2 regions of the Xylanimonas allomyrinae genome follow, and region 1 is predicted to be linked to the other one. Evidence: predicted binding sites of a transcription regulator. Region 1 holds the regulator's gene; the other holds the start of a gene.
The links. Region 1 encodes LexA, which represses DNA repair genes until DNA is damaged. Its sites were predicted from a motif close to TCGAACANNTGTTCGA; they were not measured.

Region 1 (6,662 bases):
GAGAAGGTCGTGCTCGTCGGCCTCTACTCGGGCGGAGAGGCCGCGGCCGCGGAGGCCGAGGTCTCGCTGCGCGAGCTCGCCGCCCTCGCCGAGACCGCCGGTTCCCAGGTGCTCGACGGTCTGCTCCAGCGCCGCCAGAAGCCCGACCCCGGCACGTACCTCGGCTCGGGCAAGGCTGCCGAGCTGGCCGACGTCGTGCGTGCGGTCGGCGCCGACACCGTCGTGGCCGACACCGAGCTCGCGCCGTCACAGCGGCGCGCGCTCGAGGACATCGTCAAGGTCAAGGTCGTCGACCGGACCGCCCTGATCCTCGACATCTTCGCCCAGCACGCCAAGTCGCGTGAGGGCAAGGCACAGGTCGAGCTCGCGCAGCTCGAGTACCTCCTGCCGCGCCTGCGCGGCTGGGGCGAGTCCATGTCCCGCCAGGCGGGCGGCCAGGTCTCCGGTGGTGCCGGCATGGGCTCGCGCGGCCCCGGCGAGACGAAGATCGAGCTCGACCGCCGCCGCATCCGCAACCGCATGGCCAAGCTGCGCCGCGAGATCAAGGACATGGCCCCCTCGCGCGCGACCAAGCGGCTCGAACGCAAGCGGCACTCCATCCCCAACGTCGCCATCGCCGGCTACACCAACGCCGGCAAGTCGTCGCTGCTCAACGCCCTGACCGACGCGGGCGTGCTCGTGGAGAACGCGCTGTTCGCCACGCTCGACCCCACCGTGCGGCGGGCGCGCACCGACGACGGGCGCGTGTACACGCTCGCCGACACCGTCGGGTTCGTGCGCCACCTGCCCCACCAGCTCGTCGAAGCGTTCCGCTCCACGCTCGAAGAGGTGGGCGACGCCGCACTGCTGCTGCACGTGGTCGACGCGTCGCACCCCGACCCCGAGGGGCAGATCACCGCGGTGCGTGAGGTGCTCGCGGAGATCCCCGGCATCGACGACGTCCCCGAGGTCGTCGTGCTCAACAAGGCCGACGTCGCCGACCCCACCGTCGTCGGGCGCATTCAGCGGCGCGAGCCGCGCACCGTCGTCGTCTCGGCCCACACCGGCGAAGGCATCGCCGAGCTGCGCGCCCTGATCGCAGGCGAGCTGCCGAGGCCCGACGTCGCGATCGACGTCGTCGTGCCCTACTCGCGCGGCGACCTGGTCCACCGCGTCCACCAGTCGGGCGAGATCGACCACGAGGAACACCTCGCGGCCGGGACGCTGCTGCGCGGGCGCGTCGACGAGGCGCTCGCGGCCGAGCTCGAACGGGTGAAGGTCGTCACGACTGCCGGGTGAACGCCGCGACCGTTCGGTCGCGGCCTCCTGTGGACGGCGGGCGTCGGGTGCGTGGCGCGGTGCCCCGGCGTGCCTAGGATCGTCTGGTGACCACCGCCCCCGACGCCGCCGAGAGCGCCGACGCCGAGGTCGCCTCGGTCGAGGAGCTGCTCGATCTCGCCGTCGCGCGGCTGGGCGGCGGGCGACGCGAGGGCCAGCACCGCATGGCGGTCGAGGTCGACGCGGCCGTCGAGGGTCGGCGCCACCTCCTGGTCCAGGCCGGCACGGGCACCGGCAAGTCGCTCGGCTACCTCGTGCCGGCGGTGCGGCACGCCGTCCTCGCCGACGAGCGCGTCATCGTGTCCACGGCGACGCTCGCGCTCCAGCGACAGGTGGTCACCCGCGACCTGCCGCTCGTCGCCGACGCCGTCGCCCCGCTGCTGCCGCGCACCCCGAAGGTCGCGCTGCTCAAGGGCTGGCACAACTACCTGTGCCGGCACAAGACGAGCGGCGGGTACCCCGCCGACGACGCGACGCTGTTCGACCTGTCCGCGCTCGCACCCGGAGAAGGCGCTGCGGACCACCCCGCCGAGGCCGGCAGGACCCACCGCGACGACGGGACGGCGTCGCTCGCAGACCACGTGCGGCGGCTGCACGCCTGGGCGCGCGAGACGGACAGCGGCGACCGGGACGAGCTCGTTCCAGGCGTCCCGGACCGGGCCTGGCGTCAGGTCTCGGTCACCTCGCTCGAATGCCTCGGGCAGCGCTGCCCGCTGCTCGCCGAGTGCTTCCCCGAGCAGGCGCGCGCAGCGGCGCGCGAGGCCGACGTCGTCGTCACCAACCACGCCATGCTCGGCATCGCCGTCTCGGGGAACCCGGGCGTGCTGCCCGAGCACGGCGTCGTGATCGTCGACGAGGCGCACGAGCTCGCCGACCGTGTCACCTCGGCGGCGACGGTCGACCTGTCGCTGACGACCATCGAGCACGCGGCGCGGCTCGCACGCCGCCACGCCGCCACCGAGACCACGCAGCTCGACGCAGCGGCGCAGGCGTTCGGCTCTCTCGTCGCCCAGGCACCCGCGGGCACCTTCCCGCTGGGCCTGCCCGACGACCTGCGTACCGCGGTCTCAGCCGTGCGAGACGCGGCACGCGAGCTGCTGACACGCGTCAAGCCCGACGGCAAGGCCAAGGACACCCCGCCCAACGGGGGGTCCAAGATGGCGCAGTCCGCGGTGCTCCAGCTCTTCGAGGTCGCCGAGCGCATGGCCGCCGAGGACACGTCGGGCGACGTGCTGTGGTGCGCCCGCCCCGGCGAAGGGCCAGGATCGGGCTGGGGTGACGGCGTCTCCCGGCTGCACGCGGCGCCGCTCCACGTCGCCGGGCTCATCCGGGCAGGCCTGCTGGCGGAGTCGGCGGGTGTCTTCACGTCGGCGACGCTCACCCTGGGTGGCCGGTTCGACGCCGTCGCCGGGTCGCTCGGCCTCGGCCGCGACGGCGACGAGGGTGGGGACTGGACGGGCATCGACGTCGGCAGCCCGTTCGACTACCCCCGCCAGGGCATCCTCTATGTCGCCCGCCACCTGCCGGCACCGGGCCGCGAGCCCACCACCGAGGCCCAGTTCGACGAGATCGCCGGGCTCATCGAGGCCGCCGGCGGGCGCACGCTCGGGCTGTTCTCCTCGCGGCGCGCGGTCGACGCCGCCGCCGAGGCCATGCGTGCGCGGCTCGACGTCCCCGTGCTCGCGCAGGGTGACGACCAGCTCCCCACGCTCGTGCAGCAGTTCGCCGCGGACCCTGCCACGTGCCTGTTCGGGACGCTCTCGCTGTGGCAGGGCGTCGATGTCCCCGGGGCCTCGTGCCAGCTCGTGCTCATCGACCGCATCCCGTTCCCGCGCCCTGACGACCCCGTGCGCTCGGCGCGTGCGCGCGCCGTCGAGCAGTCCGGGGGCAACGGGTTCATGCAGGTCTCCGCGACGCATGCCGCGCTCCTGCTCGCCCAGGGTGCCGGGAGGCTGATCCGCACCACGGATGACCGTGGCGTCGTCGCGGTGCTCGATCCGCGCCTCGTGACCGCGCGCTACGGCACCTTCTTGACACGGTCGATGCCGGACTTCTGGCCCACGACCGACACTGCAGTCGTGCGTGCTGCGCTGCGCCGACTCGACACCTAGTCTGGGCGGCGGCACGGTCCTCCGGGACCGGGCCGCCGCACGCCACCCACGGAGGACCACGTGACCGTTCCCGCTCTGCGGAGCACCACCACCAAGCTTGCGATCGTCGGCGCCGGCGCGGTGGGGTCGACCCTCGCCTATGCCGCGCTGATGCGCGGGACGGCGCGCACCGTCGCACTGCTCGACGTGAACCGGCAGAAGGTGGAGGCCGAGGTCCTCGACCTCCAGCACGGCATGATGTTCATCCCGCCCGCCGAGATCGTCGGATCCGACGACGTCGAGGTGTGCCGCGGTGCGGACGTCGTCGTCATCACCGCGGGAGCCAAGCAGCAGCCGGGCCAGACGCGGCTCGACCTCGCAGAGGCCACCATCGGGCTGACGAAGAAGATCCTCCCCGGCCTGCTCGACGTCGCGCCCGACGCGATCTACATCATGGTCACCAACCCCGTCGACATCGTCACCTATGCCGCGCAGAAGATCTCCGGCCTCCCGCGCGAACGAGTCTTCGGCTCGGGAACCGTGCTCGACTCCTCGCGCCTGCGTGCCGCCCTCGCCCTTCACTGCGGCGTCGCAGTGGGCAACGTGCACGCCTACATCGCAGGCGAGCACGGCGACTCCGAGATCGTGCTGTGGAGCTCGGCGACCATCGGCGGCGTGCCCTTGCTCGAATGGAAGGCCCTGCCCGGGCGCGGCGAGCTCGGCGAGACCGAGCGCGCAGCCATCGCGCACGAGGTCGTCGACTCCGCCTACCGGATCATCGCCGGCAAGGGGGCGACCAACTACGCCGTCGGCCTGGCATCGACCCGCATCATCGAGGCCGTGCTCAAGAACGAGCACCGCGTCCTGACCGTCTCCTCGCGTCTCGACGACTACTACGGCGTGACCGACGTATGCCTGTCGGTCCCGTCCGTCGTGGACCGTCGGGGGGTGCCGGAGGTGCTGCGGGTGCCGCTGTCCGATGCGGAGATCGCGGGGCTGACGGCGTCGGCCGAGAGCATGAAGGCGGTCCAGAAGCGGTTCGGACTGTAGGTCGCAGCGTCGCCGGTGCGGCACGCGTGACCGACCGTCCTCGAGGACTGGCCGCGATCCTTCGGCGCTGGGGTTCACGGGGCGGCGGTGCCGATCTCGCGCGCCCCGTCTGAACGCGCCCTGTCTCATCGGCGCACCCGTCTCGACGCGCCCTGCCTCGGCGCGCTCGTTTCGGCGCACCAGTTTCGGCGCGCTCGTTTCGGCGCGCCCGTTTCGGCGCGCCCTGCCTCGGCGCGCTCGTTTCGGCGCGCCCGTTTCAGCGCGCCCGTTTCGGCGCGCCCGTTTCGGCGCACCCGTTTCAGCGCACCCTGTCTCTGCGCGCGCAGAGGGCGGGCGCGACGCGCCCTGGCTGGTGCGCGCGTCCGGTCACGCACGCTCGACGGTCTCCGTCAGAGTGCGCGCAGCACCGCGACGACACGGCCGAGAATCTGGGCCTCGTCTCCGGGGATCGGCGCGTACGCCGGGTTCTGCGGCAACAGCCACAGGTGCCCGTGGTCCCGCTTGAATGTCTTCACCGTCGCCTCGCCGTCGATCATCGCGGCCACGACCTCGCCGTTCTCCGCGACGGGCTGTCGCCGCACCACGACCCAGTCGCCGTCGCAGATCGCGGCGTCGACCATGGAGTCGCCCTGCACCTTGAGCAAGAACAGGTCACCGTCGCCGACGAGCTGGCGGGGGAGTGGGAACACGTCCTCGACGAGCTGTTCGGCCAGAATCGGGCCACCGGCCGCGATGCGCCCGACGACGGGCACGTACGACGGTGCGGCGAGCTGCTCGTCGTCGAGGCCCACGTCGAGACCGGCGACGAGTCCTGCCGCCGGGTGTGCCTCGCGGCCGGCGGAGGGAGCGGCCGTCTGTGCACCGCCTGTGTCGTCGCTGTCGGCAGCGGACGGGTCGACGACCTCCATCGCACGCGGCCGGTTCGGGTCGCGGCGTAGGTAGCCCTTGCGCTCAAGGGTCATGAGCTGATGCTTGACCGACGAGGGGCTCGCCAGCCCGACGGCCTCGCCGATCTCACGCATCGTGGGCGGATACCCACGGGTCTCGACCGAGGTGCGAATCGTCTCGAGGACGCGCTGCTGCCGCGGGGTCAGACCGCGCTTCGACCCCGGATCGGGAAGCGTGCTCACCGTCGCCAGCCCAGGGGCGCCCGTCCCCGTGCTCGTCGTGCGACCCGTCATGACCTCTCCGTCCGTCGTCGTTCGCACACCCTTCGCGGGTGCGCGTCTGCCTCGTCGGTGGTGACCGTCCGGCGACCGTCTGACGACCTTTGTTTGTGCTGGTCGTAGGCCCAGCCTAGGGCACGAGTCCCGCGGGATCAAACACGTGTTCGACGCGTGTCTCGACATTGTCGGCGGGCCGTGTCATGCTACAGGTGTTCTAACGAACGCCTGTTCTAACGAACCGGTGTTCGAAGCCGAAGACCGACCCCGGAGGATCTCATGGCCGCCATGACCGTCAGCCCTGCGGCTCGTACGTTCCCGTCCGCCCCGCGTGGGGTGTCGATGCCCCACGGCGCCTTCGGGCTGGGTGGCCTGCGGCTGACGGTGCGCGGACGGGTGGTGCTGATCGCCGTCGCCGTGCTGGTCTCGGGCGCGTTCCTCGGGCTGGGTGGGCGCGCCTTCGCGTCCGATCCGGGACGTCCGACCGAAGTCACGGTCCATACTGTCGCACCGGGGGAGACTCTGTGGGGCTACGCGCGGCAGGTCGCCGCGCCCGGTGAGGACGTGCGCGATGTCGTGGCACACCTGCTCGACCTCAACGAACTGAGCTCGGTGGCACTCACCGTCGGCCAGACCATCCTCCTTCCCGCCGCCTGACCAGCGAATGTGCTGAGATGTGCGCACTCACGGTGCGCCGCGCCCGGTAGTCTCACGGGCATGCACTGCCCGTTCTGCCGTCACCCCGACTCACGTGTGGTCGATTCGCGAACCTCAGACGATGGCTCGGTGATCCGTCGTCGCCGCCAGTGCCCGTCATGCGGACGCCGGTTCACGACGCTCGAGACAGCGAGCCTGTCGGTGGTCAAGCGGTCCGGTGCAACAGAGCCCTTCAGCCGCGACAAGATCGTGCTGGGCGTGCGCAAGGCGTGCCAGGGTCGGCCGGTGAGCGAGGACGACCTGGCGATCCTCGCCCAGAAGGTCGAGGAGACCCTCCGCCAGCAGGGCAGCGCCGAGATCGACGCGTACGAGATCGGACTGGCGA
Region 2 (6,662 bases), 1.6 Mb from region 1:
TGCCGGGTGCGGGTTCTGGCGCGGTGTGGCCCGGGGCGATGGTGTCGAAGGCCCACAGGTGATCGTTGGGCGCGCGAGAGCCGTGTGAGGCGGTCCTCCTCCCACTCCAGGCCCTGCGTCATGTGCGCCGTCCCTCGCCGGACCGCCACGGGCGGTGCTCGATGCGACGGCCGTGCCGGTCGGTGAACTCCCACCCGGCTGTCGAGCCCGATGCGGGCGCGCGCCAGCGCATCGTGATGCTCGTCGTGTCGACGAGGGAATGGTGGTGCCAGCACAGAAGGGCGGCGTTCGCCGTCGAGGTCTCGCCGTGATGAGCCGCCCAGTGGCGCTCGGCATGGTGGACGTCGCAACGCGAGGGTGGCTGGTCGCAGCCGGGATAGGTGCAGTGCCGGTCGCGCGCGATGACCGCGCGCCGGAGCTGACCGGTGATGGTGCGTTGAGCGCGGCCGACGTTGAGGACCTGGCCGTCGGGACCGAAGACGATTCGTGTGATCTCGCTGTCGCAGGCAATCGCGCGCAGCACCGTGGCTGGCAGCGGACCGGTTGATCCCTCGAGGACTGCCGGGGTGCGGTCCAGTGCGAGCAGCCGCGACAAGTCGTCATCACGGGTGCTGCCGCCGACAGGCCCGGGGTCGACACTCTCGGTCCAGCCGCGGCAGTCGGGTCCCGCCCCTCCTGGTGCTCCTGGTGCTCCTGGTGCTCGTGGTGCTCGTGGTGCTCGTGGTGCTCCTGCGCTCCGCGCAGACCCGGCAGGTCCTGTGGCCGCGCTGGACCTGCCGGCCCGGCGCGCATCGCCGTCGACGCCCAGCTGACGCTGGAGCTCGGTCCACGAGACCGTGACGTTCAGGTGCGGGCGCACCGCCGCGCCCGTGCCGACCATGCCGTTGTCGAGCGCCAGCCGCGCGAGGTCGGCCAGAGCCTGCGCCCGCCGCTGCGTGGGCGTGCGCTCGTCGTCTGCGGCGGGTGCTCCGGCGACGGCGTCGAGGGCCGTCCGCAGCGCAGCGCCATGCACCTCGGTGAGGAACCCGCTGACGTGGTAGCCGCCCAGCGTCAGGCTCAGCTCGAGGTACTCGCGTTCGACGGCGCCACGGTAGCCGCGATCGTCGGCATCGGGGTCGGCCACGTGCGCGAAGTGCCGGACCAGCCGCTGGAACCCGCTGATCGGGTGCAGCGCGGCCTGAGCGAGAAGGAACTCCTCACCTGTCGGAGGCGGTGCCACGGGGGCGTCGTCGAGGCGGGTCGGGAGCCCGGTCACCGGCGTGGCGAGCGCGGCGGCCCGAGCCGTCGTCGTACAGGCCGCGACCATCGCGGTCACCTGGTCACAGCCGACTGTTCCCGCCAGGGCAGCAGCGAGGGTCGCGGGCAGATCGTCGCGCAACGCACGGGCCTGCCGGGACTCGCGATTCGCGACGCCGCGGGGTACGTCGTCGTGCCGGGCGAGCCATGCCGGGAAGGAACGGGACCCGTCGAGCGCCCAGGCGCCGTCGTCTTCCACGACCGGGAGAATCGACAGCCGGACAGCGCTCAGGCGGTGCTCCAACGCTCTGACCTGGCGCTCGGCCCGCGCGAGGATGGTGGCGGAAATGTCGTGCAGGTCGCCCGACGCGGCGAGACCGGTGAGCACCTCGACACTCGCGCTCAGCAGCGCGACGCCCTCGGCGAGGCGCCCGGCGGCGTCGTCGGGGAGCATGCGCGCGATGTCACGAGACGTCGTCTCCGTCACGGGCACCTCCTCGATCACGCGCACCCCGGTGCGCTCGGCCAGTTCGCGTGGCACGGACGCGCGCTCAGCGTCTGCCGTGTCATCTGCCGTGTCAGCGCTCGCCGTGAACCATGCACGAGTTTATCGAACACATGTACGAATGACCAGGTCGGAGTGCGAATCTGTGGACAGCGCGAGCGTGGCGCGCTGAGGTGAGCCGGCGATGAAGGATGCGGACGGGCCCGCGAGCAGGACGTCGACGAGCCGCAGTCCGGCTGCGACCCGGCCGCGACCCGGCCGCGACCCGCCGCGACCTGGCTGCGACCTGGCCGCGGTCTGGCGTCGCGCCGACCTCGTGCCGACCGCGTGCGGCGGTCGTGTGGCCATGGGCGGCGGCTCGGGCCATCGGGGGAGGCGCAGGGGAGGCGCAGGGGCGGCGGAGGGGCGAGCGCGAGAGGCGGCCAGGAGGCGGCACCGGGATGCGGGCGGCACTGCGCATACGGCCCTTCAGACGGCGCAACGCGCCCTGCGTACGGCACTGCGCATGCGGCCCCTGCGTGCGGCGCAAAGCGCCCGGCGTACGACCCCGCGTCAAGCCCCGCACGGCCCTGTGCGGGCCCTGCGACCGCCGCCGCAAAGGACCATGAGGCGACATAGAGCGACACGGTGCGACATGTCGTGCCAGCACGCGACAGGCTTGGCATCTGAGGCAGGACAAAGTTGACTCATTCCAGAAAGTGGGCCACTGTGGGGCCATGATCAGCGAGGAAGGTGCCCGGGTCATGCTGCGCGATGCCGCGTTGCGCATCACCAAGCCCCGCCTTGCCGTCATCTCGGCCGTCGACCGACTCGCCCACCCGGACACCGAGTCGGTGATCGCTGCCGTGCGTGAGGCGATACCCGACGTCTCGCACCAGACGGTCTATGACTCGCTGCGCACGCTGAGCGACCTCGGCATCCTGCGCCGCATCCAGCCGGCAGGCTCGGTCGCCCGCTACGAGACGCGCACCGGGGACAACCACCACCACCTGGTGTGTCGGTCGTGCGGTGCGGTCGTCGACGTCGACTGCGCGATAGGGGAGACGATCTGTTTGACGCCGTCGGAGGACCACGGGTTCCAGATCGACGAGGCCGAGGTCGTGTACTGGGGCGTGTGCCCGCAGTGCGCCTCCACGTCTGCTCCTGCGGAGTCCGCCGACGGCGCCGGCGCGGCCGCCAGCCCTGAGGCCGTCAACACCGACGCCGTCGACACCGACGCCGTCAACACCGACGCCGTCAACACCGAAGCCACCAAACTGAAGGTCGCCAGCCCATGACCGCCTGACGAGACCTCGACACAGTCCGTAGACACTGCTCTCGGAGACCGACCTCTGCCGCAGGGCTGTCGCAGTCGCCGAAGCCCGGTCAGACACCTGATCCTTCACGCCACCACCGGCAGCACCCCGGGACCGACGCCGATCCCGCCACCACGATCTGAATGACCACCGATCTGACGGACCACCGATCTGACCGACCACCGATCGGGCCAGCCGCCGATCGGGCCAGCCACAGACCCAGCCGACCACAGACCCAGCCGACCACGCCGCACCTGCCGCCGCCCGGCCGCAGTTCGGCCGCAGTTCGGCAACGCACCAGACAGCCACGAATCTGCAACGACAGCACGCCTAGCAACGACCGATCACACCCGCACCACCGGAAGGACTCCCATGTCGGAGAACACCGAGGGCCAGTGCCCCGTCATCCACGGCGACCGCGCCGCACACCCCACGCAGGGTGGCGGTAACCGGGGCTGGTGGCCCAACCAGCTCAACCTCAAGATGCTGGCGAAGAACCCTGCAGTCGGGAACCCGCTCGGTGCGGACTTCGACTATGCCGCAGCCTTCGAGTCGCTGGACCTGGCCGCCGTCAAGGCCGACATCCAGGCCGCGTTGCACGACTCGCAGCCGTGGTGGCCGGCCGACTTCGGCAACTACGGCCCGCTGATCATCCGCATGGCCTGGCACTCGGCCGGCACCTACCGTTCGCACGACGGGCGCGGCGGTGGCGGCGAGGGCCAGCAGCGGTTCGCCCCGCTCAACTCGTGGCCGGACAACGTGAGCCTCGACAAGGCGCGCCGCGTCCTGTGGCCGGTGAAGAAGAAGTACGGCCAGAACCTCTCGTGGGCCGACCTCATGATCCTTGCGGGCAACGTCGCCCTGGAGGACATGGGTGTGCCGGTGCTGGGCTTCGGCGGTGGCCGCGCCGACGTGTGGGAGGCCGACCAGGACGTGTACTGGGGCCCCGAGACCGTCTGGCTCGAGGACAAGCGCTACACCGGTGAGCGTGACCTGGAGGAGCCGCTGGCCGCCGTCCAGATGGGCCTCATCTACGTCAACCCCGAGGGCCCGAACGGCAACCCGGACCCGCTGGCGTCCGCGGTGGACATCAAGGAGACGTTCGCCCGTATGGGCATGGACCTGGAGGAGACGGTCGCGCTCATCGCGGGCGGCCACACCTTCGGCAAGACCCACGGCGCGGCGCCCGACTCGAACCTCGAGCCCGAGCCCGAGGCCGCCGACCTGGAGATGCAGGGTCTGGGCTGGAAGAACAACTTCGGCACGGGTGTCGGCGACGACACGATCACCTCGGGCCTGGAGGTCACCTGGACCTACCACCCGACGCGCTGGGACAACGAGTTCTTCCACATCCTGTTCGCCTACGAGTGGGAGCTCATGGAGTCGCCCGCGGGTGCCAAGCAGTGGCGTCCGGTCAACGACGGCGGCGCCGATCTCGTGCCGCTCGCCCACTCCGACGGCCGCCGTGAGCCGCGCATGCTGACGAGCGACCTCGCGCTGCGCTTCGACCCGGAGTTCGAGCCGATCTCGCGCAAGTTCAAGGACGACCAGGCCGCGCTCACCGACGCGTTCGCTCGTGCCTGGTTCAAGCTCACGCACCGCGACATGGGCCCGAAGGCGCGCTACCGCGGCGCCGAGGTCCCGGCCGAGGACTTCATCTGGCAGGACCCGCTGCCCGCCCGCACCCTCGCGGACCTGACGGACGCCCAGGTCGCGGACCTCAAGGCCGCGATCGCCGGCTCGGGCCTCACGGTCTCGCAGCTCGTCTCGACGGCGTGGGCGGCGGCGTCGTCGTACCGTGCCTCCGACAAGCGCGGCGGTGCCAACGGCGGTCGCCTGCGCCTGGAGCCGCAGCGTTCGTGGGACGTCAACAACCCGACGCAGCTCGCCCAGGTGCTGCCGGTGCTCGAGCGCCTGGCCGCCGACGCCGGTGCGTCCGTCGCGGACGTCATCGTGCTTGCCGGTGGTGTGGGCATCGAGCAGGCCGCGGCGGCCGCGGGGGTGACGATCGAGGTGCCGTTCACGCAGGGTCGTGTCGACGCGACGCAGGAGCAGACGGACCTCGACCAGTTCGCGTGGCTCGAGCCGTTCGCGGACGGGTTCCGCAACTACTCGGGCAAGTCGCCGCTGCCCGCGGAGTACTCGCTCATCGACCGCGCGAACCTGCTGGGCCTCTCGGCGCCCGAACTGACGGTGCTCATCGGCGGCCTGCGCGTGCTCGGCACCAACTACGACGGCTCGGACTACGGCGTGTTCACCGACACGCCGGGCGTGCTCGACAACGCGTGGTTTGTCAACGTGCTCGACATGGGCACCGCGTGGACGGCGCTCGACCCGGGCAAGCACGCCTACCAGGGCGCCGACCGGGTGACGGGCGAGAAGAAGTGGGTCGGCACGCGCGCCGACCTGGTCTTCGGCTCCAACTCCGAGCTGCGTGCGCTCGCCGAGGTCTACGCGAGCGACGACGCCAAGGAGAAGTTCGTGCGCGACTTCGCCGCCGCGTGGGTCAAGGTCATGAACGCCGACCGGTTCGACCTGATCCGCGGCTGATCCGCGGCATCTGAACCCGCCGCATCCGGGGTGGCTGCGCACGACGTGCCCACCCCGGATGCGTGTCACGCCCCGTCCTGGCGGCTCCGGCCGCTGAGGCGGGGCGTGATGTCGCTCCAGCAGTGTCGGTTCAGCATGGTCGGTCCAGCAGTGTCGGTCCAGCAAGGTCGGTCCAGCAGTGTCGGTTCAGCAAGGTCGGTCCAGCAAGGTCGCTTCAGCGGTGTCGCTTCAGCGGTGCGCGGCGGCGTGCGTGGCCCCCGGGCGTCCTCGTTCGGTGTCGCGACGGCGGCCGGCGAGCAGTGCGGTGCCCGCTCCCGCGAGTGCCAGCGCGACGGTCGTCAGGCCCAGGACCGCTGCTCCGGTGCGCGGCAGCCTCGCGGCCCGCGGGGGCCCTGCGGCCGGCATCGGCCTGAGCGCCGGTGCGGGACCTTGCGGCAGCCCGAGACCTTGAGACAGCCCGCTGCCGGGCGGCGGTTCCAGGACCATCGGCGTGGGCGGTGCCGTGGTCTGGTTCGCGATGCGCACCACCGCGTCGTCGGAGTCGTTGGACGGCACGGGGTCGGGTTCACGGTGCGCGGTCGTGCCCGCGATGGTGATCACGGTGACCGCGGTGTCCGCAGCGCCGGGCGTCCCGCCGATCGTGCCGTCGATCCGGTATTCGACCTGCTCGCCGGGTGCGAGGTCGCCGATGTCGAAGGTCAGCGTGCCGCCCGTGCCGCCCGTGCCGGGTGCCGCCGCCCCGGCAGGCGGTCGCGGCCGCCCGTCGGGCCACGAGACGGCGACGCCGGAGGCGGCGGTGAAGCCGTCGGGGAGGTCGAGGGTCGCGGTGACGCCGGTCGCGTGGCCGGGCCCGTTGTTGCGCACGGTCATCGTCAGCGTGGCGTGGTCGCCGCTGCGGAGTGTCTGGTCGGGTGGTGTGAGCGTGAGGGCGACGTCGGCCGACGGCGGTGGTTCGGCCGTGCCGCAGGCCTCGTCCTGGTTGTCGGTGGCGTACGGGTCGAGCGACCCGGAGCCGACGAGCGCGGCGTTGCACAGGTCCTGCCCGGCCCGGTCGGCGTCGATCTCGAAGGTGACCA

Region 2: a site for LexA is predicted at 1,847-1,862, ahead of ET495_RS12640 (HNH endonuclease signature motif containing protein). Genes of this name have one in related genera too.

What each region holds. Positions count from the first base shown of each region.
Region 1 covers NZ_CP035495.1:557,195-563,856, forward strand. The annotation lists gene hflX (GTPase HflX) at 1-1,278, shown strand, start outside; gene ET495_RS02490 (ATP-dependent DNA helicase) at 1,365-3,428, shown strand; gene ET495_RS02495 (L-lactate dehydrogenase) at 3,489-4,457, shown strand; gene lexA (transcriptional repressor LexA) at 4,847-5,638, opposite strand; gene ET495_RS02505 (LysM peptidoglycan-binding domain-containing protein) at 5,909-6,277, shown strand; gene nrdR (transcriptional regulator NrdR) at 6,338-6,662, shown strand, end outside.
Region 2 covers NZ_CP035495.1:2,783,930-2,790,591, reverse strand. The annotation lists gene ET495_RS12640 (HNH endonuclease signature motif containing protein) at 119-1,777, opposite strand; gene ET495_RS12635 (Fur family transcriptional regulator) at 2,458-3,018, shown strand; gene katG (catalase/peroxidase HPI) at 3,409-5,586, shown strand; gene ET495_RS12625 (DUF11 domain-containing protein) at 5,815-6,662, opposite strand, start outside.